Linked DNA regions of Oceanispirochaeta sp. M1. The protein of the gene in region 2 interacts with the protein of the main gene of each other region in a pairwise test. Links are inferred from orthologs where the notes say so. Each region holds a gene or a part of one and is shown on either strand. Other genes may lie near its edges.

Evidence for each region.
Region 1: the proteins of DV872_RS06485 (region 2) and rlmB interact in binary tests that used the Escherichia coli proteins (3 or more experiments, as listed by UniProt). The link is inferred for Oceanispirochaeta sp. M1 from one-to-one orthologs.

The regions. Positions count from the first base shown.
Region 1 is NZ_QQPQ01000010.1:117,381-132,480, forward strand. Bases 1,299-4,242 are described here. They hold rlmB (23S rRNA (guanosine(2251)-2'-O)-methyltransferase RlmB), read right to left. Parts: upstream 3,169-4,242; coding sequence 2,428-3,168; downstream 1,299-2,427. Other genes in these bases: DV872_RS09100 (MalY/PatB family protein), read left to right, coding at 1,299-2,460; DV872_RS09110 (ATP-binding protein), read right to left, coding at 3,261-4,242. Outside these bases: leuA (2-isopropylmalate synthase), read right to left, coding at 1-122; DV872_RS09095 (AEC family transporter), read left to right, coding at 322-1,257; more of DV872_RS09100, read left to right, coding at 1,276-1,298; more of DV872_RS09110, read right to left, coding at 4,243-6,329; DV872_RS09115 (class I adenylate-forming enzyme family protein), read right to left, coding at 6,452-8,158; DV872_RS09120 (2-oxo acid dehydrogenase subunit E2), read right to left, coding at 8,151-9,068; DV872_RS09125 (MFS transporter), read right to left, coding at 9,395-10,666; DV872_RS09130 (LacI family DNA-binding transcriptional regulator), read left to right, coding at 10,853-11,854; DV872_RS09135 (ABC transporter substrate-binding protein), read left to right, coding at 11,960-13,291; DV872_RS09140 (carbohydrate ABC transporter permease), read left to right, coding at 13,529-14,611; DV872_RS09145 (carbohydrate ABC transporter permease), read left to right, coding at 14,608-15,100. UniProt on the Escherichia coli protein: Specifically methylates the ribose of guanosine 2251 in 23S rRNA.
Region 2 is NZ_QQPQ01000007.1:98,075-113,082, reverse strand. What follows is about bases 7,400-10,251. They hold DV872_RS06485 (NAD(P)H-hydrate dehydratase), read left to right. Parts: upstream 7,400-7,985; coding sequence 7,986-9,518; downstream 9,519-10,251. Other genes in these bases: DV872_RS06475 (iron-containing alcohol dehydrogenase), read left to right, coding at 9,885-10,251; DV872_RS06480 (antibiotic biosynthesis monooxygenase), read left to right, coding at 9,583-9,891; DV872_RS06490 (hypothetical protein), read left to right, coding at 7,710-7,982; DV872_RS06495 (hypothetical protein), read left to right, coding at 7,400-7,610. In the rest of the region: DV872_RS06520 (peptidylprolyl isomerase), read left to right, coding at 1-496; DV872_RS06515 (FKBP-type peptidyl-prolyl cis-trans isomerase), read left to right, coding at 527-1,540; DNA repair protein RadA, read left to right, coding at 1,562-2,932; DV872_RS06505 (TraB/GumN family protein), read right to left, coding at 2,918-4,123; DV872_RS06500 (tetratricopeptide repeat protein), read right to left, coding at 4,120-5,583; more of DV872_RS06495, read left to right, coding at 5,769-7,399; more of DV872_RS06475, read left to right, coding at 10,252-11,069; DV872_RS06470 (glycerophosphodiester phosphodiesterase), read left to right, coding at 11,086-11,916; tRNA 2-thiouridine(34) synthase MnmA, read right to left, coding at 11,874-12,926; DV872_RS06460 (acyl-CoA dehydratase activase), read left to right, coding at 13,130-15,008. UniProt on the Escherichia coli protein: Bifunctional enzyme that catalyzes the epimerization of the S- and R-forms of NAD(P)HX and the dehydration of the S-form of NAD(P)HX at the expense of ADP, which is converted to AMP.

The DNA.
Region 1 (15,100 bases), on a different replicon or contig from region 2:
TTTCCGTCTCTTAGGTCGACGCTGCACCAGTAGGGTGCTTTAGTAATGGTCTTTGAAGGCCATGTCCTGTCAGGCAGTGAAACTGGGGGGAAGGGTTTATACTTCCGATGATCGTAACTCATTGAGCTCTCCTTAGTAGTACGGCTGTCTTTAATTATGTAAATGACTCCGCCTTAAACAATTGGTTAATGGGACAAATACTATATCAATCTACTAACGGAAGTCTACACATCAACCATTTTTGTAATAATATTTAACGTTGATAATTTTGCATCACTGAATTGCTTTACCCGAAGCCCAGCAAATGCTAAAAGTTTAGTTATGAATGTACTTTTTTTTGTGTTTGAGGGTGTTTTCCCCGTTTTTCTGCTGATTATCATCGGTGCCGTTCTGAAAAATCGCAAAGTGATCGGTCCAGAATTCAGTAAAGGCGCCTCAATGGTGAGTTTCAAACTGGCTCTCCCCTCACTTGCTTTCACAAAGATAGCAACATTGGACTTTTCACAGGTATTCATATTGAAGGAGATTCTGATTATTGGGGGGCTGACCCTTCTAGTTACCGCAATTTCTGCACTGATCAGTATGAGATTCAGTGATGTAACACAGAAAGGCGCCTTTATTCAGGGAACCTTCCGTGGAAATATCGTCATTATTGGAATTGCTCTGACATTGAATCTTTACGGAGAGGCCATGGCCGCCAGAGCAGCAATGATTCTGGCATTCATGCTGCCTCTATTCAACATACTGGCAGTTGTTGTACTCACCCTCCCCCTCCACGGACTGAATGCAAAAGGGGTTCTCAAATCCCTGAAAAGCATAGCTACCAATCCTATTATTATGGGTGTAGCAACAGCCATGTTTTTCTCATTTTTCAGAGTACCCGTACCATCCATACTGGGTAAGCTTCTGGGATACCTTGCCGACCTGGCCCTGCCACTTGCCCTTATTAATATAGGTGGATCACTCTCAAGTCAGGGCTTAAAGGAGAAAGGAAGGAAGGCTTTGGGATCATCATTGATAAAAATTGTATTTTTACCTGTTGTAGCGGTGATCATTTTCTATACTATAGGGTACAGACAGGACGAACTGGGCATGATTTTCCTTATTACAGGAGCACCGGCGGCCGTCTCCAGCCATATTATGGCGGATGCGATGCACAATGACGGTGATCTTGCAGCCCTGATTGTAATGATAAGTACAGCCCTGGCATCTATTACAACCATGGCTGGAGTAAGCATAATACAAGCCTTCTTATAATTTCCAAGGAGTGAAAACATGGATTTTGACCGGATAATAGACAGAAAAAACAGCAACGCAGCAAAATGGGATGAAAAGGTTCTCAAGGCCAGGTTCGGTAATGAAGATATGCTCCCCTTCTGGGTCGCAGATATGGACTTTGCCTCTCCTTCAATTGTAATGGATACTTTGAAAGATAGAGCCGAGCACGGAGTTTTCGGATATCCTGCAAGTGATAAAGGCTTTCTTAAGGCCTGGCAGAACTGGGCAGAGGCCGAGCACAACTGGTCTGTATATCTATCAGATATCTGTTTTACTCCGGGAATAGTCAGTGCAATGAGCCTGGGAGTTCATCTATTCTCAAAACCCGGTGATTCAGTGATTCTGCAGGAACCCGTTTACCAGCCCTTCAGAAATATGATTATCCGTAACCATAGAAACACAGTGGTCAACGAACTTGTGATGGACGGTCCCCGGTATGTAATGGATTTTGATGATCTTGAAGAAAAAGCCTCACAGCCGGATTGTACCCTTCTTCTGCTATGCAGTCCCCACAATCCCGGAGGCCGTGTCTGGACAGAGGAAGAACTGAACAAAGTTTCTGAGATCTGTATCCGTAATGAAGTCTTTGTCATTTCTGATGAGATCCATGCAGACCTCGTCCTTGGAGAACGTCCTCATATTCCCTTTTCATCCCTCTCAACAGAGGCTGCCGAAAACTCAATGACCCTTATGGCCCCCTCCAAGACCTTCAACATTGCAGGAGAAAAACTCTCTATTGCAGTTTTCGGTTCACAGAAAAGAAGACAGACCTACCTGGATGGTCAGCTGGCATTCGGCACACAGGAAGGTTCCGCTCTGGCACTGGCAATCGGTGAAGCCGTTTATAATGAGGGAGCCGAATGGCTGATCGCCCTCAAAATATACTTAAGAGAGAATATTGCCTTCATCGAAGAATATCTGGATAAAAACCTGCCGGGCGTAAAACTGATGAAACCTGATGCAGGATTTATCGGATGGATAGATTTCAGAGAACTCGGAATGAACCATTTAGAGATTCAGGATCTTCTGCAGGAGAAGGGGAAAATAGCCCTCGTGGAGGGTACATGGTTCGGACAGGGAGGAGAAGGATTCTTCAGACTGAACTACGGCTGTCCCCGGAGCCTGCTCCGGGAAGGGTTGGAACGTCTGTCAATTTCTCTGGCGGATAACCTCATACATTAGAATCCCAGCTGCCACGGAGACATTCAGGGAATCGACATGACCATTCATGGGAATGCTTACCATAGTATCGCATTTATCCTTTAAAAGGCGGGAGATTCCCTTGCCCTCAGAACCCAAAACGAGACAGGTACGTCCCTTGAGGTCGGTCTGCGCAGCTGTTGAGCCACCCATATCTGCCCCATAAATCCAGAACCCCGCATCCTTGAGGGCATCCAGAGAACGGGCAGAATTACTGATCTGAACAGTGGGGACCCAGGCATGAGCCCCGACAGAGACTTTGGCAACCGTTGAGTTGATACTGGCAGAACGGTTGGCAGGCAGCAGGATCAGGTCTACTGAAAACTGATCTGCAGATCGGAGAATGGCACCAAGGTTATGAGGATCAGTAATGCCGTCTAAAAGCAAAACAAGAAGCTGATCATCACCGCCTCTTGCGGCCAGGAATGTTTTAAGATCAGTATAACGGTTCACGGTATTTCCGCTTTTAGGAGCCGAAGAACTCTGAACAAATACAGACCCTTTATGACCGTCGGAATCACTCATTTTATCCATCTCAACAGGAGTTATTGTCTTTACTGGAATTCCTCTACGGCCTGCTTCTTCTTCAAGCTGTGTAATTCTCTTATTAGTTCTGCTGACATAAAGTGTGCCCTCAGCTATTTTCATGCTCTCCATGATGCTGTGATAGGATGTAATAACCCTTGCCATAATTTCTCCATTGAACTCAGATTGGTGTGCATTCTAGGTGATTTATATGTTTTATTCTACCAAAGAACATTCAGAGCCTGGATATTTTAAGCTCAAATTATCAGAGACTGAATCTCCTGCACAAGATCCTTCATGGTAAAAGGCTTATGAATAAGGGAGGCATCCTTAAGATCAGCAATATTATGAAGCCTCTCTTCCGTATAACCGCTCATAAAAAGCACGGGCATATCATAACCCATGGACCTGAGATTGTTAAATGCATGAACCCCGCCCATCTCCGGCATAATGACATCAAGGAGAAAAAGACCTATGGTTTCATCATCAGATCTCCGTTTTTTCAGGGCATTAATCAGCTCTTTTCCATTCACAAAGCTTTTTATCCTAAATCCGCTTTTTCTCAGCATGGTCTCTGCAAGCTGGCGGACCATTGGATCATCCTCCGCCATAAAAATAAGACCCTTTAATTCAGGGCTGTCTTCTTCTCTGGAACTAAGCTCTTTCCGGGTATCCTGAGAAGCATTGACCCGAGGCAGATAAATATGAAAAGAAGTACCACGGCTGCGGTCTGTTTCAATATTAAGATACCCCTGGTGCTGCCTGATTATCCCATAAACAATTGAGAGTCCAAGTCCAGTACCCTTATCCTTATCTTTGGTTGTAAAGAATGGATCAAAGATCTCCGGAAGAATTTCCTTATTAATACCCGAACCGTTATCCTGAACAATCAATTCCACATATTCACCAGCAGGAATATACCCATCCAGCCCGGGAAAAGAGTGTGTGGCAATATGAATAGACTGACGGATGCTCAGAAGACCGCCCCCTTCCATGGCATCCCGGGCATTGAGACTCAGATTTATAAGGACCTGCTCAATCTGCTGTTTGTCGGCATAAACCCAGTCATCCTCAGCCGCAAGATGGGGCTCCAGAACGATATTCTCTTCAAGAAGACGCCCCAGTATGGGCATAAGACTGTGAATAAGCCCTGACATGGTAAAATTTTCCATGTTCATATTTTCTGTTCGACTGAAAAGAAGAAGCTGCCTGGTCAGATTTCTGGCACTGGCCGCAGTCTTTATAATAGGTTCGATATATTCCATCTCACGGGTGCCGGCACAGTCATCCTTCAGAAGCTGACTGTATCCAAGAATGATCTGGAGCAGATTATTGAATTCATGGGAGATCCCTCCTGCAAGTTTTCCAACCGCTTCCATCCTGGCAGCCTGACGAAGCTGACCCTGGCTGGCTTCAAGAGCCGCTCTTGTCTGAGACAATTCTGAAAAGTCCTGAATTATCCCGGTTACAATCTGTTTCCCTGTTTCAGGATTTTCCGCCTGCCGTGCAATAAGATGAAGGATCTTGTTTTCGCCATCATCAACAGGAATGGTCATAATGGATTTTACACGACTGGATTCATTTTGAAGTTCATCGGGGAGAATTGTGCTCTGATTCCAGGAAGGAAAAATCTTCTTCATAAAATCAAGAGTCTCAGGAATTCCATCAATGCCGGGATCAACAGAACTAAGAGTATAAACCTCACGAGAGTACCAATAACTATTTTTTTGCGGATCATATTCCCAGTTACCGACCATTGCCATGGCCTGAGCATCCCGCAGACGACGCTGTTCATTCTGGAGAATCTGCTGAATTTTTTCTGAATCACTTATATCCTTGAATACCACAATAACACCGATAAGAGTATCATCCTTGGGATCTCTGATAGGAGAAGCACTGTCCGAAATATGGATTTTCTGACCCTTCTTATTTATCAGAACAGTGTTGGCATCCATCAGAACACGCTCATTATGCGCCAGGACTTTATGAACCGGATTGATAACCATCTCACCGGTCAATCCATTTTCAAGTGGCAAAACCTGAGAAATATGGAGTCCACCGGCCTCTTCAAGTATCCAGCCTGTCATATTCTGAGCCATCTTATTCATAAATACGATCTTCGATTCGGTATCAGTAGAAATTACACCGTCACCGATAGAGCTTAAAGTTGTATAAAGCTCATTTTTCTGCCGTGAAAGATGAAGAGTCGAACGATTCAGCAAAAAAGACTGCCTTATCAATAACCCGATAAGGAAAAGAAGACAGAATAATGCTATAGAAAGAAGCTGAATGGTCACCTGGTAACTGCTTATTGATAGAGGATTAAGGAGGATAGATTCTCCCGGAATGTCCTGTTCTCTGAATTTCCAATATCTGAAGCGCTTCTGGTCAATTGCATAAACAGTTGTGTCATCTTCGATTACAGGAATTGTACCTGCGTCTTCCCCATCCAGAATTCCAGCTATCAGATCAACAGCCAGTCCAGCCTGTATGGTGCCTGATGTTACTTTACCGCCAAGGATGCCGGATCGTAGATGCAAAAGGTTGAAGACTGGAACTGATGTTTCCGAAGCGAGCCTGGAAAGGAAAGCCTTTTCTGAAATAAAGTTGCCTTTTTTATCTCTATACCAGCTGGTAAGCAGGAGAATTGAATCATCAGACACAGAAGAACTCCACTGGATAAGTTCATCGGTGGTAAGTTTATTTTCACCCAGAAAATGAAAATCCAGGAGAGCAAGCTCTCCTCTCAGATCCTGGATCTGCCTCTCAACCATCTGCCTGTTTCCGTATCCTGTGGGAGTCGCATCGACTATGACATACACAGTCCGGAGAGAAGGAATCAGCTTCTTTGCAAGGGCAAGAGTGTCCGGCAAATTCACCTTGCTGATCACACCTGTATGATTCTTCCTGAGGGTATTTTTAACAAATTCGTAGTCATTTACACCGCAGAAAACAATAGGAGTATCAGGGAAAAGCTCCTCGCCTTGTTTTGCAAGGAACTGAAGAGCATTGTCATCTACTGCAACAATAAGGGAGAAAGCATCGGCATCAAAGAGTGAAAGATCCCTGATAATACTCTCTTCCATTTCTTCAACCGATTTACGCTTTGTATCCATATATTCAAGGGTAATTTTAGTGCCGGGAATTTTCTCTTGTATTCCTTCAAGAAGAGCCGAATAGATACTGTCCTCCCAGAGATGTCCGGGGTGATAAGAGAAGAGGAGAAAAATTGAAGCTGTATCTTCAGAAGAAGAATCATCATCAGCGGAAAGCAAGGTAAGAGAAAACAGAAGCAGCAGGGTTATTTGTAGAAATAAGCTTCTCATCAGCCCCCCGTAAATATTGGATGCAAAATAATTTTATCACGTCTTTCCCTTTTCAGGGAATCACAGTGAGTTTTTTTTGCAAATCAATATATTTTAACTAGTATTTAAAATTGAGGATTTCCTCAGACCTCAGCGGCCTCTTCCTGCTCCAGCACTGTGTAGGCAATCTTACCTACTCTTGTAAGGGGAAGTTCATCCCGGAACTCGATCAGACGGGGACAGCTCCATTTATTGATATGTTTTCTGCTGTAGGCGATCAGTTCTTCCTCCAGCTCAGAACCGGCACTGTACCCTTTATTGAGGATTACAAAAGCTTTTATTTTATGGAGTTGATAATCGTCAGGAACCCCGATAGCACAGCTCATCTTTACCGCAGGATGACTCTCAAGTACCTTTTCCACCTGTGTTGGATATACCGCAATGCCGGAAACTTTGACCATTCTCTTCTGACGCAGTTTAAAATAGAGGAAACCGTCTTTATCCATAGCTCCGATATCTCCGGTATGAAGCCAGATTCTTCCATCATCATGAGTCTGCAGAACTGCAGAGGTCTCTTCGGGATCATTAAGATATCCTATCATTACAGAAGGACCTGAAATACAGATCTCACCATCTGTTCCAGCAGGAGCTTCATCATATGAATCTGGAAGTATCACCTTGGCCAGCATATCTGGATAAGGGACTCCAATTGAAGCTTCCCGATATTCATCCTCGGGCATTAAAACAGAAACAGTTACAGACTCAGTCAGCCCGTAGCCTTCACGCAGTTCAATATCTGCCCCCCGCTCCTTCAGAACCTTGTCAAAATCCCTCTTGATACTGATCGGAACAGAATCACCTCCGGCAAAAACGCCTTTCATCCCTGAAAGGTCAGCCTTAAGAAGATTCTTATTACTGGAAAGAGCTTCAAACAGAGTGGGAACACCCGCCATGATGGTGGGTTTTTTCTTTCTGATAATCTTTCCAGCCACCTCAGCCGAAAACTGAGGCACCAGGATACTACAGCCCCCATTAACCAGAAATGTATGGATACAGACTGCCAGTCCGAAACCATGAAAAACAGGAAGAATTGCAAGAATTGAGTCTCCAGGAGCCAAGGGTCCCAGCCTTTTAGAACCCTGACATGCTGTCTGCCCCGCCAGAACATTGAAGTTCATATGACTGAGCATAATCCCCTTGGGACTGCCCGTCGTACCACCGCTGTAAAGAAGGGACGCAAGTCCTTCCGGATTACTTTCCACTTCATCAACAGGACTGCCTTTAACAGCTGTAAGATCAGACCAATTAAGGATTCTGGAATCTTCCGGCAGTGCTTTGATTTTTCTTCCTTTTGCCAGGAAAAATAGAGTCCGCATTGTGGGACTCATATAAGTTCCCAGCTTTGTGATTAATACTGTTTCAACTTTTGTATTATCCAGAATATCTACGAAACGGGAGTAGAATGCATTGAGAGTAATCGCCCATCTGCTTTCACTGAGATTCAGGTAATATTCGATCTCATCAGGGGCAGATAAGGGGTGGATCATACTGGAAACAGCACCGATCTTTGCCAATGCATAAAAAGTGATGATAGCCTCTGGACAGTTGGGAAGACAGACAGTCATCCTGTCTCCCGCCTTCATTCCCTTTGCACTTAAATCTGCCGCGGTCTGATCGATAAGATTCAGGAGTGAACTGTAGCTGATCTCCGCTCCCATAAAATCCAGGGCTGTATTATGAGGATAGGCTTCGGCAGATTCACGGAATGCCCGGTAGAGGGTTCTCTTTTTATAATCAATTTCAGAGGGAATATTACCGTAATATTTCAGCCAGGGCTTAGTTTCAAACATAACCGTCTTCCTTGATAGACTTAATGGGTTTCAGATTCAGTTCATCCAGAAGATGCTGGGGGATATCGGGAACTTCGCTCAACTCAGCCGGGTTCTCCACAAAACGCTTGATCATATCAATGGCTCTTGCACAGTAGATCCCTTCGGAAAGACGGTCATCCAGGGTGTAGGTAAGTTTAACAATATCCCGTCCGATCACTTCACCTTTACTGTTCATTGAATAGACTTTCTTAATCTTCCCTATAGCAGCAAAAAGACCATTATTACCCCATTCAAAAAGATGATGATAAGGAGCATCAATGCCCACAGAGCCCAGATTTGTCAGAAAAAGAGTGGTATACATGGGATCTACACGGATCATGGATGCAGGAGCCAGATTCCAGTAATCCAGAACCCTGAACCCCCACATAATCATACGGAGGATGGATCTGGGAAACTTCATTAGAAAGTCTGTCTCCGATGAATTGACGTTACCCTCATCACTCTTGGCTTTATTGACATACTGATTAACTCGAGCTGTAATACTCTCAAGGGTATCTTTAGGATCGAAGGCGATCTTTACATTGATCTCCTGAGCATCATCCGTCAGTGTCTTCTTGGCAACAAAATTAACAGATAATTCATTTCTCTGATAATAACGGTAACCCGATACAAAACGATTCAGCTGGGGACGCAGAGCGATGGACCTTACAAAGGCGCCGAGAAAAACATGAAAGACTGTCATTTTCTTGCTTCGGTCTTCCATACTCTTGTTGTGTTTTTTAACATAAGCCAGAGTTTCGGTTACATCAATTTCCTGTTCAAAATAGATGATAGACTCGGTTCTGTTTCTCATTAGAAAGGGGAGCATCCCTCTGAATGAGTGAAGATTTCTGATAAGTGTACCATCGGGACGTTTTTTAAAGGCCATTTTTTTCTCCAGTTATATAATCTCTTATCTAATATCTGTTCTTCAATGAAATAATAAAATTGTCAAATGCCTCCGGATAAGTTCCCACTGATCAATACCATTGATGTTCCAGGTTTCCCTGACCGCAACAGCCCGTTCACTGAGGATGGGAGGTGTAAAATAATTCCATTCAATCCGAAAATCAACAACAATATAAAAAGCCCAATTGCTATGCCGAAATGTCTGAAGCTTCGATTCATCTATCGCTTATTCCATAGTATACAATTTTTAATGATGCCTATTATACAACGACTGGACCAAGATCTGCCACTTATAAATATACCGGTCTATCTGGCTCCGATCATGTCATCCTTTGCCTTTTTTACATCCACAGGACAGATCATCTTATTGATAACGAATAGTGCAGAAAGAGACAAAATACCGATGACAGGAAAAAACAGCCTGAAGTCCACAGATCGCAGGAGTAATCCGAAGAGCAGGGGTGCCAGGGCACTGCTCAGATTCAGGGCTCCGTAAATACCTGAATACAAGGCCCGCTTATCCTCTCTGCTGATCTGTACCAGGACAGCCTCCCCGCTCATCTTATGAGCTCCCGAGAGCGCCCCCAACATGGGAAAGATCAGATATAAAACCCACAGACCCTGACCTGAAAAAAGCAATATACTCAGCGTAAGAGGGATCAGCAGGCTTGCGATGCTCTGAATCTTTAAGAGTCCCTTAAAGCCCAGAGGTCCAATAATCTTCGGCCACAGGAAATTTGAAAGAAGCATCCCCCCCATCTGCAGAAGGACAATCGTCCCCACATATGATGATGGCAGATTGAATGTTCTTAACAGAGATGGAAGATAAAATGGGATCAGAACAATTGAGACAGTGAGAAGATTAGCCACGATACAGTAATATCTGAAACTTATGTCTTCGCTCAGGATTTCTCTGATAGAAGCTGTTATTCCCTTCAATCCGGGAGCTCCGGTACTTACACTCTCAGACTCGGGCTCTTTGATCATCCAGAATCCGATAGATCCCAGGGCCAGCATCAGTGAGGCCAATACGAAGAGAAAAGTATAGCGTTGAGTCCCTGCAAATCCGGTCAGTACAAATCTTGTCAGAACTCCGGAGACCAGGACTCCGGCACTCCAGAAGACCTGTTTCCGCAGGAAAAATTTATGTCTCAGTTCCCGGGGGATTGAAGTCCCGATAAGTGAAACATAACTGATTCCGGCAAAAGCTCCTGAGAGGGTAAACACCGTGAGACCGCAGTATATAAAAATCAAAACAGAAGAGGGTGAGAAACGTCCGGCATTGTTAAGGAGAAGACCGATACCGAAAAGTGCCATCATCCTGGCATACAGACCTGCAATAAGATAGGGTTTCTTTCTTTTTCTTGACTGAATAAATGGGGCAAAAAGGAGCTGAGAGACAAGAGGAAAACCGACCATTATGGCTGTTATAAAACCGATATGCAGCTCTGAGCCCCCTACCTGAAGCACAAGTGCGGGCAGCACAGAATTCACCTCTGTAAATGTAACTGTCAGTGCAAGAAATATCCCATGCCAGAGGAAACCGAAATAACTTGATTTTTGATCTTTTGTAATCATTCGAGGCTCTCTCCTTTATACAGATGATACCATGGCTTCAGGATTCTTTATAAAAATCCTGTATCCGATTTTTTTGAATAACTGACAATTAATTTGACAGATATCTCCAAGTGGGTATATTCTGAAAAGTAGATGAAAGTACTTTCACAAAAGTTCTTTCTTTATTCAACAACTGTTCAGGATAATATGAAAAAAAGAGCAACAATATATGATGTAGCAAGGGAAGCAGAGGTCAGTATTACAACTGTATCCCGATATCTGAATAACCCGGAAAATGTAAAAGCCGAAACAGGGCAGCAGATCTCCCTATCTATGGAAAAGCTTGATTATATTCGCCAGGGAAACGCAGGAACTATTACAAGCCGCTCAGTCCGGAGAGTCGGAGTTCTCACACCATTTTTCCCGGCACCATCCTTTGTAGATAGACTGAGAGGGATGATTCCCTTCTTTAAAGAAAAGAACTATGAAGTCGTTATTTACACCATAGAGAGTCCGGACCAGCTGGATGAATATCTGAGTTCCGTCCCCTTCACACGCAGAATTGATGGACTGATTTTAATGTCTGTTTATCTGACGACTGATCAGAACCGCGCACTAAAAGCCTCAGGACTCCATGTTGTGATGATCGAATCGGATGATGAGAACTACAGCCGTGTTTTGACTGACGATCATAAGGGCGGTCAGATTGCAGCAGAACTTTTTCTTGAAAAAAATTACCTGCCCTGTGCCTTTATGGGTGATAAAAACCGGAATCTCTCCTACAGCTGCCATCCTTCTGAACTGAGATTCAGGGGGTTTAAAGAGACTCTGGAAAAAGAGGGACATGAGATCCCGGAATCCCTGATTCTTGAAGCAGACACCACAGTGGAAAGCTCGCAGAAAGTTTTTACAGAATTCCTTAAAAAGGGTAAACAGATCAGAGCCGTCTTTGCCATGTGCGATGTTCAGGCTGTAGGCATTATCAAGGCAGCAAGAGAAGAAGGGCTCCGTATCCCCGAAGATCTGGCTGTACTGGGGTTCGACAATATTGAATCGGCCGACTGGATGGGACTGTCTACGATCACTCAGTATCTGGGTGATTCGGGACGTGTTGCAGCCGGCCTTCTGCTGGAACAGATTTCCGAGAAGGGAAATGCCATACAAAAAGTGAATCTTCAGGTTGGACTCCTTGAGAGGTCCACAACTTAACAAATGGAATCCACAGCCTCCGGGCTGTAACATAAGGACCCTTAGGCCCTTATGATTAAAACATCAGGGCAATAATTATTACCCTGAGAGTACAAGGAGAACAGTATGAAAAAAGTTGTTTGGGGAGCAGTCGCATTTTTGATGATTGCCTCACTGTCTTTCATGAGCTGCCAGAAAAAGGAAGAAGCCGCTGCGGCTCCCACAGAAGAAAAGGTGGTGGATGATCCGTACGCAGATGTCCGGGGCAAGGTCGTTTCCATGGCCGGTCCTTTTGTAGACAACGATGCTATCAAATTCGAACAGTCTGTCAAATCTTTTGAAGAGATGACGGGAATTGACATCCAGTATGAAGGATCAAAAGAATTTGAAGCTTCCATCGGTATAAGTATAGAAGGTGGAGATGCTCCGGATATCGTAGACTTTCCTCAGCCCGGTCTTCTGAAAAACTTTGTAGCCAAGGGCTATGTTGTTGACCTGAACAAGGCTCTCGACATGAACAAGGTTAAATCCAACTATATCCAGAGCTGGCTCGACATGGCTACCATGGATTCTCCCGACGGAGAAATCATGGCAGGACTCTGGGGACGTGTTAATGGAAAATCCCTTGTATGGTACAACAAGAAAGAATTTGATGCTGCGGGTTATGAAGTTCCTGAAACCTGGGAAGACCTTGTAGCATTGCAGAATATGATCCTTGCAGACGGCGATGCTCCCTGGGCAGTTGGTATTGAATCGGGTGCCGCAACAGGATGGGCCGCTACTGACTGGGTTGAAGAGATGATGCTCAGAACCACAAGTCTTGAAAACTATGACAGATGGGTTGCCGGAGAGCTGAAGTTTGACAGCCCCGAAGTACGTAAGGCTATCGAAGCCATGGCGTCTATCTGGTTTGCCGACGGAATGGTTTATGGTGGACGTAAAGGTATTTCCACAATAAGTTTTGGTGATGCTCCCAAGGTTATGTTTGAGAATCCACCCAAAGCCTGGATGCACAAACAGGGTAACTTCATTACATCCTTCTTCCCCGAAAACCTGACTGCAGGAACTGACTATGACTTCTTCTATCTGCCCAGTGTAGATCCTTCACTGGGACGCCCTGTTCTGGTTGCCGGAGATATCTATGCCATGTTTGATGACAGACCCGAAGTCCGCATGGTTATGCAGTATTTTGCAACCGGTGCCTCCGTTGAAGGCTGGGTAAAATCAGGTGGAGCTATTTCTCCTCATAAAGACTCACAGCTCAGCTGGTACACCAATGATGTTGACAGAAAAGTTGCCGAAGTCATCCAGAATGCCACCAGTGTCCGTTTTGACGGTTCCGACCTGATGCCGGGCGCCGTAGGTGCAGGTTCTTTCTGGAAAGAGATGACTGCTTATGTATCAGGATCAAAAACACTCGATGAGGCTCTGACTGCCATCGATAACTCCTGGCCCTGATCCTCTCGGGATCTAAGCTGGAAAAACACCGGGACTCTCAATGAGTCCCGGTTTTAAATGGGACTCATGTTTTGAGCAAAAAATACACAGGCATAGAGTGAGTCATGTCAGGATAATCCCCTGGGGTCTTAAGCAGGTAATAATCAGGACGAATTGGTCTCGATTGCTTATAGGCCTGATTTGGAAAACCATAGAGGCTCGATGAGTCTTTATAGAAAAAAGTAAAGGAGAAGAAGAATGAGCCAGGATATAGATTCTAATTGGAATCCTCTAACCTTAATCATCCTGATTATTGTAACCCTGACGATTCTCATCGGCGGATTCTTTCTACTGCAGACCATGCAGAACCAGAAGATATTGATGACACTAACCGCCGTGACCTGGGGGCTGGGCTCAGTAGCCCTCCTCTTTTTTGTATTAAATGCCATCGCTGAATCGATGCCCAGGAAGGTTCGATCTGTTTCTGTGGCTGTTGTTTTTGCAGGTCCCGCCGTTTTAATGCTTCTCTGGGCTCTGGTTATGCCTACCCTCAGATCTCTCAGACTGAGCTTTGCAGATGCCAACGGCAACGGCTTTGTATTTCTTGATAATTATAAATTTGCATTTACAGATCCCATCATGCTGGAAAGTTTCAGGAACAATCTTCTATGGATGATTTTCGGGACCTCTTTCTGCGTAATCATGGGATTGATCATAGCTGTTCTTGCTGATAAAAGCCGGTCAGAGAAAGTTTTTAAATCTCTCATTTTCATGCCCATGGCCGTCTCCTTTGTAGGAGCAGGAGTTATATGGAAGTTTATCTACAACTATAAGGGTGAGGGAATCAATATTACAGAAATTGGTCTCCTCAACGCTATTGTGACGTCCCTGGGAGGAGAGGCACAAGCCTGGCTGCTTATGCCGTTCTGGAACAACTTCTTCCTCATTATAATAATGGTTTGGCTCCAGACCGGATACGGTATGGTTATTATGTCTTCCGCTATAAAAGGAATTCCAGAGGAAATCAATGAAGCTGCCAAAGTGGATGGGGCCAATGCCTTTACGATTTTCTTCAAGATCACCATCCCCTATATCATGCCCACCATTATAACGGTCACAACCACTATTCTCATTTTCAGCCTGAAACTATTTGATATTGTCAGAGTTATGACAGGTGGTAACTTCGGAACCAATGTAATAGCCAATGAGTTTTATTTAAGACAGTTCACCTACGGTCATTCAGGCCAGGCTTCAGCAATAGCGGTTGTCCTGCTTGTGGTCATAGTTCCTGTACTGGCTTATAACCTGAAAGAATTCCGGGGAAGAGAGGTTCTGAAATGAAAGCCAAAACTAAAACTATTGATGTGAAAAAATCCACTGCCGGAAGAGTTCTGATAGGGGTCACCCTTGTAATAATAGTTCTGGCATGGACCATTCCCACCTTTGGTGTCTTTGTAACATCCTTTAGAGATCCCAAAGATATCTACGCATCAGGCTGGTGGTCAGTGCTTCCCCACAAAGATTTAGTAAAATCAGATGAATTCGAACTTCCCGCTGATATGGACCCCAATATTCCCATAGAACTTGAAGGTGTAACCGCAGAGTTCCAGGAATGGCGTGAAGGAATTGAAGTTTCCGAAGGAAGAACTCTACGCTGGTATGGGAATAAAAGATCCCGGAAGATAGAGGTCTTTGAGGAAAAATGGATAGGCTTCGGTGCAAATCTGACCATGCAGAATTATAGAGATGTCCTCTCAGGTGGAACAATAGATTTTACAGATGCCGATGGTAATAAGATTACCCGTCAGGGGAATAATTTTTCTGACGCTA
Region 2 (15,008 bases):
GACTGTTGAAATTATCCGCATCGGTAAGGCTGCTGAAGCTTTCAAGAATGACCAGAAAGCCTTTGATGCCGCCCTGGAAGATCTGTCGGGTGATGAAATCAGACGCAATGAGGAGGCTCAAAAAGTCATGATAGATGAAATTAACAAAAAATGGCCTGATGCCGAGGTTTCTGATTCAGGAATCCGCTATATAATTGAAAAAGAAGGTTCCGGACCAAAACCTTCCAAAGGTACAAACGTAAAAGTTCATTACACCGGAATGTTTCTTGACGGACGCACATTCGACAGCTCTGTTGACAGAGGAACTCCTTTTGAGTTCCCTGCAGGCGGCGGACGTGTTATTGCCGGTTGGGATGAAACTCTTCTGGATATGAAAAAGGGAGAAAAAAGAACTATTATTCTTCCTCCCGAACTTGCCTACGGAAGCAGAGGAGCCGGTGGTGTTATTCCTCCTGATGCATGGCTCGTATTTGAGGTTGAACTCCTCGATTTCTAATATAATAAGCGGACCTGGAGAAAAATTTTTATGAAGCATAAAATCCTTTGGATTCTGATGATCCTATGTCTTGCAAGCCCTCTACTGCTGTCTGCAGAAGAGAAGGAACTTCCACCGGGACTCTACGCCCGCTTTTCAACCAGAAAGGGAGACCTCCTTTTTCTGCTGAACTATGAGCGTCTGCCCAGGACTGTATCCAACTTTGTTGCACTGGCTGAAGGAAAAATGGAAACTGATCCTTCAGGTCCCTACTATACCGGCCAGAAATTCTTTCATGAAATAAAAGGCTATGCCCTTTTTCTGGGAGATCCCGAAGGAAGCGGTGACGGCGGTGTGGATTATACGATCCCCCGGGAGAGAGGAGCTCTCCTTTCAACCGGAACACCAGGCTCACTTGTTATGGTATCTCAGAGTGGAGAAGATCACGGAAGCCAGCTGATGCTGATGATCTCGGGAGATCCCTTTCTTAACAGAAAGTATACAGCCTTCGGTCAGCTCCAGTCAGGACAGAAGACTCTGATGAAGCTGAAAAGAGGAGACACAGTCAACTCAGTCAGCATCATAAGGGTCGGCAGCAAGGCTCAGGCCTTTCGTCCCGATGCAGAATCAGTCAATGAGATGATTGGCAAAGCCCGTTTAGAACAGAGAGAGCTATTTGCCGAAGAGCAGCCGGAAGTGGCAGCAGTCCTTGAAGAAATGGGTGATAACATACAGCAGTCTGAAACAGGAATCTTTTATAAGATTACAAACTACGGAGAGGGTGGAAAGCCCCGTCCCGGAAGTACTGTTCGTATGCATTATTCAGGTCGTCTCCTGGACGGCCAGGAATTCGACAGTTCCTACCGCAGGGGTGAACCTTTTCAGTTCACCATCGGTGTGGACGGTGTCATTCCAGGGTGGGTTGAGACTGCCATCAGTATGCAGAGCGGAGAGAAAAGAACAATCGTTCTCCCCCCCGAACTTGCATATGGAAAGAACGGCTACGGTCCCATCCCCCCGGATGCATGGCTTGTTTTTGATATAGAACTGGTTGACTTTCAGTAGAAAACCCCTGATCTTGGTGTGATGGCAAAATCAAAAAACAAGACCGTTTTCTGCTGTTCCTCCTGCGGCCATGAAGAGCCTAAATGGCTCGGCCGCTGCCCCGGATGCGGGGAGTGGAACAGCTTTAAAGAAAGATCCCTTCCCTCAGCACCAATTTCTCCCTCCGGTTTTTCAGCGCCTGCTTCCGTGCCCAGCAGTCTGAAGAGCATAAAAATTGAAAATAAAGAACGACGCAGTACCGGAATTCCTGAAGCCGACCAGGTTCTCGGAGGTGGTCTTGTAGAAGGTTCAGCCATTCTTCTCGGCGGAGAACCGGGAATAGGAAAATCTACTCTTATGCTGCAGATAGCCATGATGGCGGCTCAGGATAATGAGGTTCTCTACATCTCAGGTGAGGAATCCCCGGGACAGATAAAGTTAAGAGCCGACAGACTGGGAATAGATTCAGATAATCTCATTATTTACTGTGAATCAAGGATTGAGGAGATTCTGGAGACTCTGGAAAAGAGAAAACCCGGAATGGTTATCATAGATTCCATACAGACCGTTCAGTCCCCATCCCAGGGCATTGTCCCCGGGACAGTTAACCAGCTTAAGTATGGATGCTTTGAGCTGATTAACTGGGTCCGCAGCAGAAACTCAGTCCTTTTTCTTATAGCACATGTAACCAAGGAGGGCTCAATAGCAGGCCCCAAGGTCATAGAGCATATGGTGGATACCGTTCTCTATTTTGACCACTCAGGCAACGAACTGCGTATACTGAGGTCCACTAAAAACCGTTTTGGATCTGTGGATGAAATTGGATTGTTCAATATGAGCTCCAAAGGACTGGAACAGGTCAGCCATCCGGAAGGTCTGTTTCTGGAAAACCGGGACGGTGAACTCCCCGCAGGAATCTCGGTTGCTCCGGTATTTGAAGGTTCACGGGTTCTACTTGTAGAAATCCAGTCTCTTACAGTACCCGCAAAGGGTGCTATATCCAGAATATTTTCAGACAGGGTGGAGAGCAGCAGAATCTCAAGGGTTGCCGCCATAATGGAAAAACATCTGGGGATCAAATTCTCCGATCAGGATATCTATATTAATGTGGCAGGAGGCATGAAAATTGCCGAAATCGGGATGGAACTCCCTCTGGCACTGGCAATTTATTCAGCACGTACAGGAATAAAGCTCCCCTCGGATCTGATTGCCCTTGGTGAAATGAGCCTTACCGGTGAGATCCGTCCTGTTCCCCATCTGCGCCGGCGCCTCAAAGCAGCCGAAGAGATGGGATTCAAACGTATTCTGATATCAGGAAAATCCAAGGAGACCCGGGATTGGAAGGGGAAAAGCCCTATCATCGCCCGGGATATTAAAGAGGCTATCCGCCTTGTTTTCTCAGCCCCCCAGTAGCATTGAAATCCGGGGCAGCGCGTAGAAAGTTCCGATAGAACTTCCCAGAGAGGAGAAGAAGAATACCAGCAGAATCCTGGATATTCTGTTTCTGTACCATCCTTTAAGGGTGGTTACATCATCCTGCAGCGTCTCCATATCATGTACTCTTGGTTTTCTGAAGAAGTATTCCATTATTCCGGAAACCATTCCCACTCCGATTGTAGGATTCATACTGGTAATAGGTGCCGCCAGAAATGAACACAGAACGGTCAGAGGATGAGCCAATGCCAGAATAGCTCCTAAAGCCGCCAGTGTTCCATTAGCCAGAACCCAGACCAGAAGCATTCTCAATCCAACGTCCACACCTGATGTAACAAAACCGGTAACCACAATGGCCAGAATAAGAGCCGGAATGATCCAGGGGATCATCTTACTGCCCATACTTCTGGGAGGAAGAGTAGAGATCTCTTTCAGATCCACTTTCTTGTTTCCATTATGCAGATCCTCAATCCAGCGGACGATTCCATTCATATGTCCCGCACCCACAACGGCAATAACCTTGTTTCCGGGAGCTTCAAAAATATTGCTTGCCAGATACTGATCCCGCTCATCAATAAGAACCTCTTTGACAGAGGGCAGATAATCGGAGAGTTCATTCATCATATCCTCAAGAGCTCCCTTTTCCTTAAGGGATTCGACCTCCTGGGCATCAACTTTTTCGTTGGCAAAAACAGAGCTGATCAGTGAAGCCAGAAGTTTCATCTTGTTCCATAAACTACTCTTTGCCCAGGCTCTCTGCAGTGTCATCTGTACAGGACGGTCACTGAATGAAAAGGGAATGGAGAGTTCTTTGGCTACTTCAACGGCCATCTTCATATCTTCACCGGGTTTAATTCCCGTATTGTTCCCGACCTTTCTCTGAAAGGAGGTCATCACAAGATTGGCAAGAAGAAGAAATCCCTTCTTCTCTTTGAATACTTTAGTCAGATCCATCTGCTGCCACTTCTCATCCTTGGAGAGAGACTGATAACGTCCGGCATCTATTTCGACACAGATCCTGTCAGGGAGTTCCTCACGGATTGTATTGGTAACTTCATCTACACTGTCTAGAGAAACATGGGCAGTACCAAGGATCAGGATCTCCCGTTCTCCCATTCTGATACGGCTTACCGTATCGCTTTCATTCTCTACAGTAAAATTTTCACTCATGGATTATTCCTTTCCCAGGCAGCCAGATCCGACTCAAAAAAGCCGGTCGAATCTTCAACCATTTCATAACTGGCCAGTGCAGTTTTTCTCAGACCATTAAGGTCATCTCTGGCACCCAGATAGAAATACATACGGCTGCGTAGGTCTTCATTACTTTCTTTTGCTATTTTATCTGTTATAAAAAAGTTGGATCCCGGTTGGAGATAATAGCGGAACATTTCATATTCCACACTGTCTCTTATGACTCGGGGTGCTACTTCCTTTAATAAAGATTCTGCTTTTTTTCGATCTCCCGTTTTCTCCATACACAGTGCGGCGGCAAGAGCGAAAAGAGGATCTCTGTCATCAAACTGATATGACAGAAGAAAATGATTTTTTGCTTTTACAAAATCACCATTCATATAGGCATACTTTGCCAATGGTTCATGGGCATAACCATAATTGGGACGGGCAGCCAGAACTTTTTCATAATAAATCTCTGCTTCATCATACCGTTCCCACTCATCAAGAATCCCCGCCTTATAGATATTGGCAAAAAGGTTGTCCGGATTAAGAGACTCCAGTGTCTCAAGATCCTCCCAGGCTCCTTCCAGATTATGAAAGTACTGAATACGGATACGGGAGCGGTCCAGATAATGCCACTCAACATTGGGTTCAAGCTCGATAGCTCTGCCGTAATCATCTTCGGATTTACCGTAATTCTTGAGTCCTTTCCAGGCACGTGCCCGATCCACATAAAGATAGGCAAACTCAGGTTCCAGCTTGATAGCCATATCCAGAAGTTTTATGGCGGACTCCAGCTTATCCATATTCATCTGTGCGGAACCTCCGCCGGATAGAGCCATAAAATTATCAGGATTCTTTTTCAGTATACGGAGAAAGCTTTTATTTGCATCTTCATAGCGCTTGGCTGCCAGATCCACGGTCCCCTTCATAAGAAGAGCACCCTCATGATCGGGATCAGATTTCAGGATATCAGAGACAATTTTATCACGTTGAGGAAAGTGTCCCTCTGCGTTTTCAAGAATTGCCTGATTGTAAAGAATATCTGAATTCCCCGGATTCTCTTCAAGCAGTAAATCAAGCTCCTCACGGGCTTTGACAAACTGTCCTTCAGAAATCATTAATACAGCTTTAAGAATATTCTCTTCCAGGGTCAGCTCATCAGCATCCTCGAGGAGGGCAAGAGCCTTTCCGGTATCTTCAACATCACTGAGTTCATTCAGGGATTCCACAAGAGTCGGTTCTTCAACCACATCCTCCGGGACCGGTTTTTCAGAAACAGTATCGTCCTGTGTTTCGGGTTTTTCAACTTCATTCTTTGAACCTGAATCCTCAGGTTTCTCAACAGAAGAGGAATCTGCCGGTTTACCTGTTGGAGTACTTTCACATCCACATGAAGTAATAAAGATAAGGGCAAGCAGAATAGCCCCTGTGATTGAGAGTCTGCTCTTGATCATTTTATCTCCTTATAAGGGAACTGAAAGAGTGTTCTACAGGAACTGGAGCTTTCAGATTATTTTAAAAGTTAAACATGTTCGGCGGAAAAGAGTAAATAAAGCGAATTACAGAAGTAAATATACCTCTGTAATCCAATTTGGACAAGGTTGCTTTTTTACTTTCCTATTGGTAATATTCGGGCCATATGAAACGTAAGTACAAGCCCATTCTCAAAGCAGTTCCCATTATATATGCATTATTTATGCTACTCTTTTTATTTTACCATTTTTCTCGTTTTGAGGAGATGTCTCTAGTTGTACAAAATGTCTCATACAAGGGTTCAAGAACGGTAGAAACCGGTCTTTCACCTAGCTCAATAAATAAATTATCCGTTTTTACAAACGGTTTACAGATCGATTTTTCCAGAGGAAAGAAACTGCAGGTCATCACAGAAGATGATATTGTCAGAGAACTATCGGTTCAGGAACTTGAAGTTATTGAAAACGGTATAATTCTTCATTTTAAATACGACATCAGTATCAAAATTATATCTCAGAATAGCGACAGCAGTATAGAAGTCACTGTTCCTCAGACAATTCCACCGGTTAAAGAGCTGATTGTGAGTGTAAAAGCCCAGGATAGTTTTCAGATCAGTCAGGATGAGCAGATGCGGATAATACTGAGTGACGGAACCAGTAGTTATTTTCTTGACAGCGTTTCAGGTATTGAACACAGAAATGGATCTCTTATCATTTCGATGAAAGACCATGTCACTTCCATTGTCAGTCTCAAGGACGAAGCCCCGGGATTGGGAAGAACCGCCTTTGAATGGTTGGCGGACAGCGATAAGATTATTCCCAATAAGGCTCAAACCATCAGTGATTATAAAGACAAGGCCTATAAAGGCTGGACACAGCGTTTTGATAAAAATACAGGAAGCTTAAAAATGCCTGAAGGTATGCCGGCTTTCTCTGAACAGGCTCTGGTCTATTATCTCTCTGAAATGTACAGCAGAAATGAAGAAACCCTTTATGTCTCAGACCTCCTGAAGGCTGCTGAGAAGAAAAGTTCTGAATTGTCATGGTATTCCAGCCCTTATACGGGTGATGTGGTAAACAGAACCGCAGCGCTTTTAAGAACAGCGCCCTCCACTCTTCTAAGGGAAATAGAAACTCTTGATTCCGGTGAAAACAGCGGGATTTCTCCCTACAAAGAGATAATGGAACTTAAAGAGATTCTTTCCGATCCGGGGGTGACAGATCCTGTCCCGTGGATTGAAGAAAATATTTATCCCCTGATTGTCTGGCTGGATGAAGGTCTCTACATTTTTCACCCCGAGAACCCTGAGGCCGGCAGTATCTGCTCTCTCAAGGCTGCAGAATTACTTGAAGATGCAGCAGAAAAGACAGCAGATCAGAATCTAATGGATATTTCAGCTGCCCTGACACACTCCATTCTTTCCAGGGCTGAAGCAGACGGTACCCTTCCTGCACGGATATCCTTTTCCAGAGAAAGAGCCTCTATGGAAATAGGTAAAATCCCCGCCGAAGATGTTTACACACTCTACCAGGAAGAAAGATTTTCTCCCAGGATAACAGATCTCAGCAGTGAGATCGCTTCCGGAGCATGGCTCTATACCGCTGCAGAAAACAGCAGTGTGAGAAAACTGGAACAATCCATAGAACTTGATGTCCGATTTCCTGTAGGACAGATACATCATCTTGTAATTAAGGGAGTGGAACCCTTTGACAGGATCTTCCTTCATAATATCCGCTGGAAAAGCGATCCACGCTTTCAGCGTTATTCAGATGGATGGGCCTATAATTCAATAAGCAAAACACTCTATATAAAGATTAAACACCGCAAAGAGAAAGAGACTATACGTATTCTCTTCAACCCGTTGGAACCCGAACCTGCGGTAGAACCTGCAGAACCAGGGGAGACAACAGAACTTGCAGAGACTGCCGCCGAAGGATCAGGGATCAGTACCGCAGGCTCTGCCGGTAGCTCAGGAACGACGACAGGCCCGGGCTCAACAAGCAGATAAATCATCAATTATTCTATTTTTCAGGAAAAAAAGAGGTGCATTTTTTTCTGATCCTGTATAATACTAATGAAATCACTGCTCAGCTTCACGGAGGATCCAATGAAAAGCTGTATTTTTTATGTTGTTATCAGAGAGAATTATGATACAGATCATAATGACTTTTTTCCTTATATCTCCTCAGAATACGTAAAGATAGCCAAGAACTTCAGACAGGGTATTAAATATCCCGTACTAGCAGTCAAGGATGTCACCATTGTTGCAGAAGACGAGAATGTCGTAGAGACATCACAGTTTCTAGTTCCCACGGAAAATCAGAATTTTATGTGGGTTCAGTCTGAAATTTTCAAATTTGCAGGAACCACACCGGAATAGTTTATGATAGTTCTCAGTCCTGAAGAAATGCGTCTGATGGATGAGAACTGCATCCGTCAATACGGAATTCCTGCACTTATCCTGATGGAAAATGCCGCCTCCGCGGCATTGAATCATATTTTAGATTCTTACAGGTTCAATAAAGTTCTCATTATCTGCGGCAGAGGGAACAACGGTGGAGACGGTCTTGCACTTGCACGTAAACTCTACAGCACTGAAAAAAAAGTGGAAGTCCTTATTTCCGGTTCAAAAGGAAAGATGACTGATTCATCACTGCAGAATCTGCTGTGCCTTGAAAAGCTGCCAATTCCCATCTTCTATAATCCCGACAAAAAACGGCGTGAAAAGCTCTTCAATAATTCAGAACTGATTGTTGATGCCCTGTTAGGAACAGGATTAAACAGAGAAGTCGACGGTGATAAAAAAGAACTCATCCTTGAAATGAACCAGAGCAGAAGCCCTGTAGTCTCTCTGGATATTCCCTCGGGACTGGATGGAAAGAGTTCCGAAGAACTGGGCTGTGCAGTCAAAGCGGAGAGTACAATATGCTTCGGCGCACCAAAATACGGAAATATAAAGAGTCCCGGATATTTAAAGAATGGAAAGCTCATTTGCTCCCGTATATCCTTCCCCCCTGAACTCTATAAAGATGAAAAATTCAAATCCGAGCTGAATCTTCCGGAAGCTCTAAAAACAAGAGATCCCCTGGGGTATAAAAACAGTTTCGGAAAGATTCTTGTGATCGGGGGAGGTGGTGACTATATAGGTGCACCGGCACTTGCAGCCAGAGCTGCCTACCGTTCAGGAGCGGGGTATGTCACTGTAGCGGTTCCGGCATCTCATAATGGAACGTTCTCGATTCATTGTCCGGAAGCCGTTATTAAAGGTCTGAAAGAAACAGCCGCAGCTACTATTTCTGAAGAGAATTTTGAACTCCTGCTGGAGCTCTCCTCAAAACAGGATGCTGTAGTTCTGGGTCCCGGAATGACTCAACAGGAGGAGACCGTTTCCCTTATCAGAAAACTGATCCCGGCAATACCTGTACCTCTGGTAATCGATGCGGATGCTCTTAATGCTCTTGCCGGGTTCCCGGAGCTGACCCTTAAGCGGAAGTCTGCCACAGTTATAACACCCCACCCTGGAGAACAGAGACGTCTTGCTGAAAAGACTGAAGACGCTCTGGAAAAAGCTTATAACGCAATCTGTGTCTATAAAGGTCCCCGGACTGTCATCTCCCTTCCCGAGGGCAGGGAATATATTAACCTGACAGGAAACGAAGCACTTGGTACCGCAGGCAGTGGTGATGTACTGGCAGGTATAATCTGCGCTTTGCTGGCACAGGAAGAGGATAAAAGCGAAGCAGTAAAAAAAGCTGTTCTCCTCCATGGCCTGGCTGCCGATTTATTCGATGGTGCAAGCGACAGTTTTACAGCTTCTGATATTATTGAACTGTTGCCCCGATGTTTTACCGCCTATAGAGAAAATCATGTAAACTGGACCAGAAACTGCTACAACAGAATGGAAATCATTCCATAAACAGCTTCAGTCCTCAACTATATTCAGAGAATGAATGTATCCGGTATCTAAGGAGAGAAATCAGATGTTAGTCTATTGTGTAGAAGTTCATGTTATTCCAGGTAAGGAAGAAGAATTCAAAGCCGCCAGTCACAAAAACCATATGGAAACCCGAAAAGAGACGGGTAATATCCGTTTTGATGTACTGCAGCAGACTGAAGACAGCTGCCGCTTCTTTCTCTATGAAGCATACAGTTCTGAAGAGGCTGTAAAATCCCATAAGGAGACAGCCCATTATCTGGAATGGCGTGAAAATGTCGCACCCTGGATGGCAGAACCCCGAAAAGGAACATCTCATAAGGTCTGTGCACCTCTGGAGCTGAGCAAATGGTAGGGTTCTCTTTTGATGCAAACCGGAAAATAATCTTCGGCCGGGAGAAAACTCTTGAGGTAATTCCATACCTCAAGAAGCATGAGGGAACCATCCTGGTTATTTCCGGACGAAGTATCACCTCTTCAAGCCTGTGGAAATCTCTTCAGAATGCTCTGATGCGTGAGGGAATTCGATGTGATTACAGACAGATATCAGGAGAGCCCTCACCGGAAGATATAGATTCAATCTGCAGAGAAGCTGCAGGAAACTTACCATCAGCGCTTTTAGCCCTTGGGGGAGGAAGTGTTCTGGATGCTGGAAAAGCTGTATCTGCGATGCTGACAGAACCAGCTGTTCTGGAGGGATTTGCTTCGGTACAGGATTATCTGGAGGGTGTTGGAACACGGCTTCCTTCCGGCTCAAGGCTTCCCCTCTATGCACTCCCTTCTACAGCGGGAACCGGAAGTGAATGTACTAAAAATGCGGTTATCAGCCGTCCTGGTAAAGAAGGATTCAAGAAATCCCTGAGGCATGATAACTATATTCCCGACCTGGCCCTAATAGACTCCTCCTGGCTGGATAGCCTTCCACAGGAAACCGCCGCATCCTGCGGTATGGATGCCTTCTCCCAGCTTCTGGAATCATATATATCCACCGGCGCCTCAGCACTGAGTGATGCCCTTGCCCTTGAGGGGCTTGAAGGATTTTTCAAATCATTCTCCCCGCTCCTTGAGGGAAAAGCCTCGACAGATGATTTCGACCGGATAGCCCTGGGAGCCAGCCTTTCGGGGCTGACTCTGGCAAATGCCGGCCTGGGAACGGTTCATGGGATTGCCGGAACCCTCGGAGGACTTGCTGAACTGCCTCATGGAACGGCATGCGGGCTACTCCTCCCTCCTGTAATGAAAAAGACCTTTGAAGCACTGCTCCGGGAGGATAGGAACAATCCGGCACTAAAAAAGGTACAGACCCTGGCAGTCAGGATCAGTGGAAAGGAATCTGCCTCAATCTCTGATTCCACAGCCATTCTTACGGAACAACTGGAAAAATGGGCCGCCGCGGCAGCTCTGCCCTCCCTTGAAAAACTTGGTCTCAATGCGGATCTGCTGGAAAAGGCCGCAGCCGATTCCGGAAATAAAAACAATCCTTATTCATTCAGCAAAGAAGAACGCCTTGAGCTTCTAAAAGAAGTATTCTGATGACAGAGCTGTTCAAATGACCGATTTTTTCTCACCGCAGCCCAGGGCTCTGGCACATAGGGGGAACAGTCAGGATTTCCCTGAAAATACCGAAGCATCTTTCCGCTCCGCCTATGAGATGGGAGTGGATGTTATTGAAACAGACGTAAGGCTTATGAAGGACGGAGATGTTCTAATTTTCCATGATCCCGACCTGAGCCGCTGTACGGGAGACCGGCGCCTTATCTCGACCCTCAGTCTTGAGGATCTGAAAGATATTGATATGGGATTTCTATTCTCAAAAGACCAGGGCAGGACCTTTCCACACAGAGACCGGGGAATCAGGCCTCTACTTCTGAAAGATGCTCTCAGGCTGTTTCCGGAGACCCGCTTTAACATCGACATGAAAGATCCGGGCAGAGAGCTGGCAGAAAAGACTGCCGGAGTGATAAAGGCTGCGGGAGCGGAAAAAAGGGTCTGCATAGGATCCTTCCACCACAGCAGTATCAGGGCATTCCGGGAGGAACTTCCAGGGACAGCCACCTCCCTCTGCCAGAGAGAGATGATCAAGGTGCTGCTGTTATACAGATCGGGCTGGGTTCCGGCTTCAGTAAAATCAGGGCAGGTACGGGCTGTTCAAATCCCCGAAAAGGCAGGACCCTACAGACTGATCCGGCCATCCTTTCTCAGCTGGTGCAGAAAGAATAAACTGGCGGTTCAGGTCTGGACAATCAATGAAGAAGAAAAGATGAGATCCCTCTTCTCAGAAGGGGTGGATGGAATCTTTTCTGATATTCCTCAGATGCTGGTAAAAGTCTGTAAAGACTACTCTATTCTGGCACCACCCAGGCAGATGTCATCCTCGTAGAAAACAGCAAATTGTCCGGGAGCAATTCCCTTATCTCCCTCATCCATGGTCACCTCGATGCGTTCTGCAGAAAGCCACTTTATGCGGCAGCTGTTCAGCCGGGGGCCATGCCTCAGTTTAAGGGTCAGTTCATCTGTCCGGGGCTTTCGACTGATCCAGTTCGGCTCACAGACATTAAAGACTGTTCTCTTCTGTTCCAGAATATTCCTGCTTGAGGATACGTAGATAATATTATTCTCCAGATCCTTGGATGTGACATACCAGGGACCATTACTCAGCCCCAGACCCTGACGCTGTCCTATTGTATGAAACCAGAAACCTTTGTGGCTTCCAAGAACCTCTTCTGTTTCCAGTTCCCGAATCTCTCCCTCTTTTTCACCGAGGTAATGTTTTACAAAATCCGAATATTTAATCTTCCCCAGAAAACAGATTCCCTGACTATCCTTTCGGTCTTTATTGGGAAGATCATAGCGCTGCGCCAGTGCACGAACCTCCTCCTTCATAAGAGAGCCGATGGGAAATATGATCTTACTTATCTGATCCTGTGAGAGGTGGGAGAGAAAATAGCTTTGATCCTTTACGGGATCCGGAGAACGCCTTAGATAGCTGAGTCCGTCTATCTCCTCAACAATGCCGTAATGACCGGTGGCAACCTTGTCGTATTCCTCGTTTACCTTATCGTAAAAGGCACCGAATTTCACTCTCTGATTACAGAAGATGTCCGGGCTGGGGGTGTGACCTCTCTTGAGCTCTGAAATCGTGTAGGAAACGACCCGGTCAAAATACTCCTGCTGCAGAGGCAGAACCTTTAAAGGAATATTTTTGGCCTCACATACAGCACGTGCATACGCCATATCTTCCTCCCAGGGACAGGTCCCGAGAAAACTTAATTCATCCTCAAGCCAGATCTTGAGATAGTAGGCTGTTATATCTGTATAACCTTGTTCCAGGAGACGGTAGAGAGCGACGGAACTGTCAACTCCTCCGGATAATAAAAGGGCAATCTTCATGACATCAGATTCTTTCAGACTTATACCGCTTTTGCAAGATCTTTACATGGTGTATTCATTAATCCGACTCGTAGACAAAATCTTTATTCTGCTCAATAATGTTTAATAATCAACATTTACTGGACACAAACTACTTTTTTGTCAAATAACACCTTTTTTTACAAGATAAAAAGAATTAATATATTCATGGAATGAGGTCAACTATGAAAAGTATTGGTATCAATATAGGCAGCTCGAGTCTTAAAAGTGTACTCCTAGAAGATGGAATACAATTGTGGAGCAAAGTAACCCCCCATGAAGGAGATTTTCAGAATGCAGTAGTAAATCTGCTGGATGAAAACGATCTTGAAGAGGGAATACCCCTGCTGGTCACAGGAACTGAAGGCCGCTACCTCCTTGCTGCCAACTCTGTAATCGAACCTGTATGTGTAGAAAAAGCCCTGGAAAAAACAGGATATTCTGTTAATGCTGTTGTGAGTATGGGCGGTGAAGATCTTGTGGTCTATGCTGTCAACAAAGAGGGCAAGATAACCAATAATTTTTCCGGCAGCAAATGTGCTTCGGGAACAGGTGAGTTTTTCAAACAACAGCTGGCCCGTATGGATATGAACCTGGACGGAGTAAACCGGGTCTCAGAAGAGAGCCGGGTCTGTTCCCTCTCCGCACGATGCTCCGTATTTATGAAGAGTGACTGTACTCATAAACTGAACAAGAAAGAAGCAACGAAGGATGATATTGTCGTATCCCTGAGTGATGTGATGGCCACCAAGGTCTGTGACTTTTTAAACAGGGCCAAAATAGAATCTGGAAAAGTACTCCTCAGCGGGGGGATTACCCGAAACAAACATATTCTCCGATTTATGAAAGAGAAATCTCCTGACATTGAATTTATTATTCCTGAAGAAGCCCCCTATTTCGAAGCATTCGGAGCAGCCCACCTGGCCGTGGAAAACGGTTCACCCCTTCCCGGATCAGAAATGATCCTGAAAAACAGCAAGGTCAGATTTGACCGCTACAAAGATCTGAAATCGGCGTCTGATAAGGTTCGCTACTTCGAAACTGAAATTGGTACTGTAAAAAAAGACCATGAATATATTCTTGGAATTGACGGTGGTTCCACAACAACAAAAGCCTGTCTTATTGATATGGAGAGCTCGGAAATTGTAGCCGCCCATTATGGAAGAACCCATGGGGATCCTGTCAGAGCACTGCAGAACTGTATTATTGAATTAAGAAAAAAAATACATAAAGATATCGGAAATCCCTCGGCTATCAAGATCTCCCTGGCGGCCACAACAGGATCCTCCCGTGAGATTCTGGGTGTATATATGGAAACGGTTGCCGTTTACAATGAGATTATAGCCCACTCACATGGAACGACTTTTTTCAGTAAAGATGTAGATACAATCTTTGAGATCGGGGGACAGGATGCCAAATATGTTCTCCTTGAAAACAAGGTTCCCATAGACTACGCCATGAACGAAGCCTGCTCTGCAGGAACCGGTTCCTTTCTGGAAGAGTCAGCGGCGGGAGACCTTAATATCGCTCATGCCTGGGAGATCGGAGAGATCGCCCTGAAGGCCGAGAATCCTCTGAAATTCGGTGAACACTGCAGTGCTTTTATCAATTCTGATATCCGCAAGGCCATACAGCAGGGAGCCCGCAGAGAAGATATTACAGCTGGGATTGTTACATCTATTGTTTCCAACTATCTCAACAGGGTTGTGGGAAACAGAACTATCGGGAAAAAGATTTTCCTCCAGGGAGGTGTTGCTAAAAACAAGGCCGTACCCCTGGCCTTTGCCATGCTCCTTGATAAGGAGATTCTTGTACCCCCGGCTCCCGAACTGATGGGATGTTTCGGTGTGGGAATTCTGGCAAGACAGAAACTTCAGGAAGGGCTCATTGAGAAATCTTCCATCGATATGGAAGCCGTACTGGACACAGAGATTGAGTATGAAAGAGTTTTCACCTGTAAGTCCTGTGAGAACTTCTGCCCTATTCAGGTTCTCAATGTCAACGGACACAAATATATGTTCGGAGGCCGCTGCAGCAAGTACGCCAACTCAAAAAAGAAAAGCG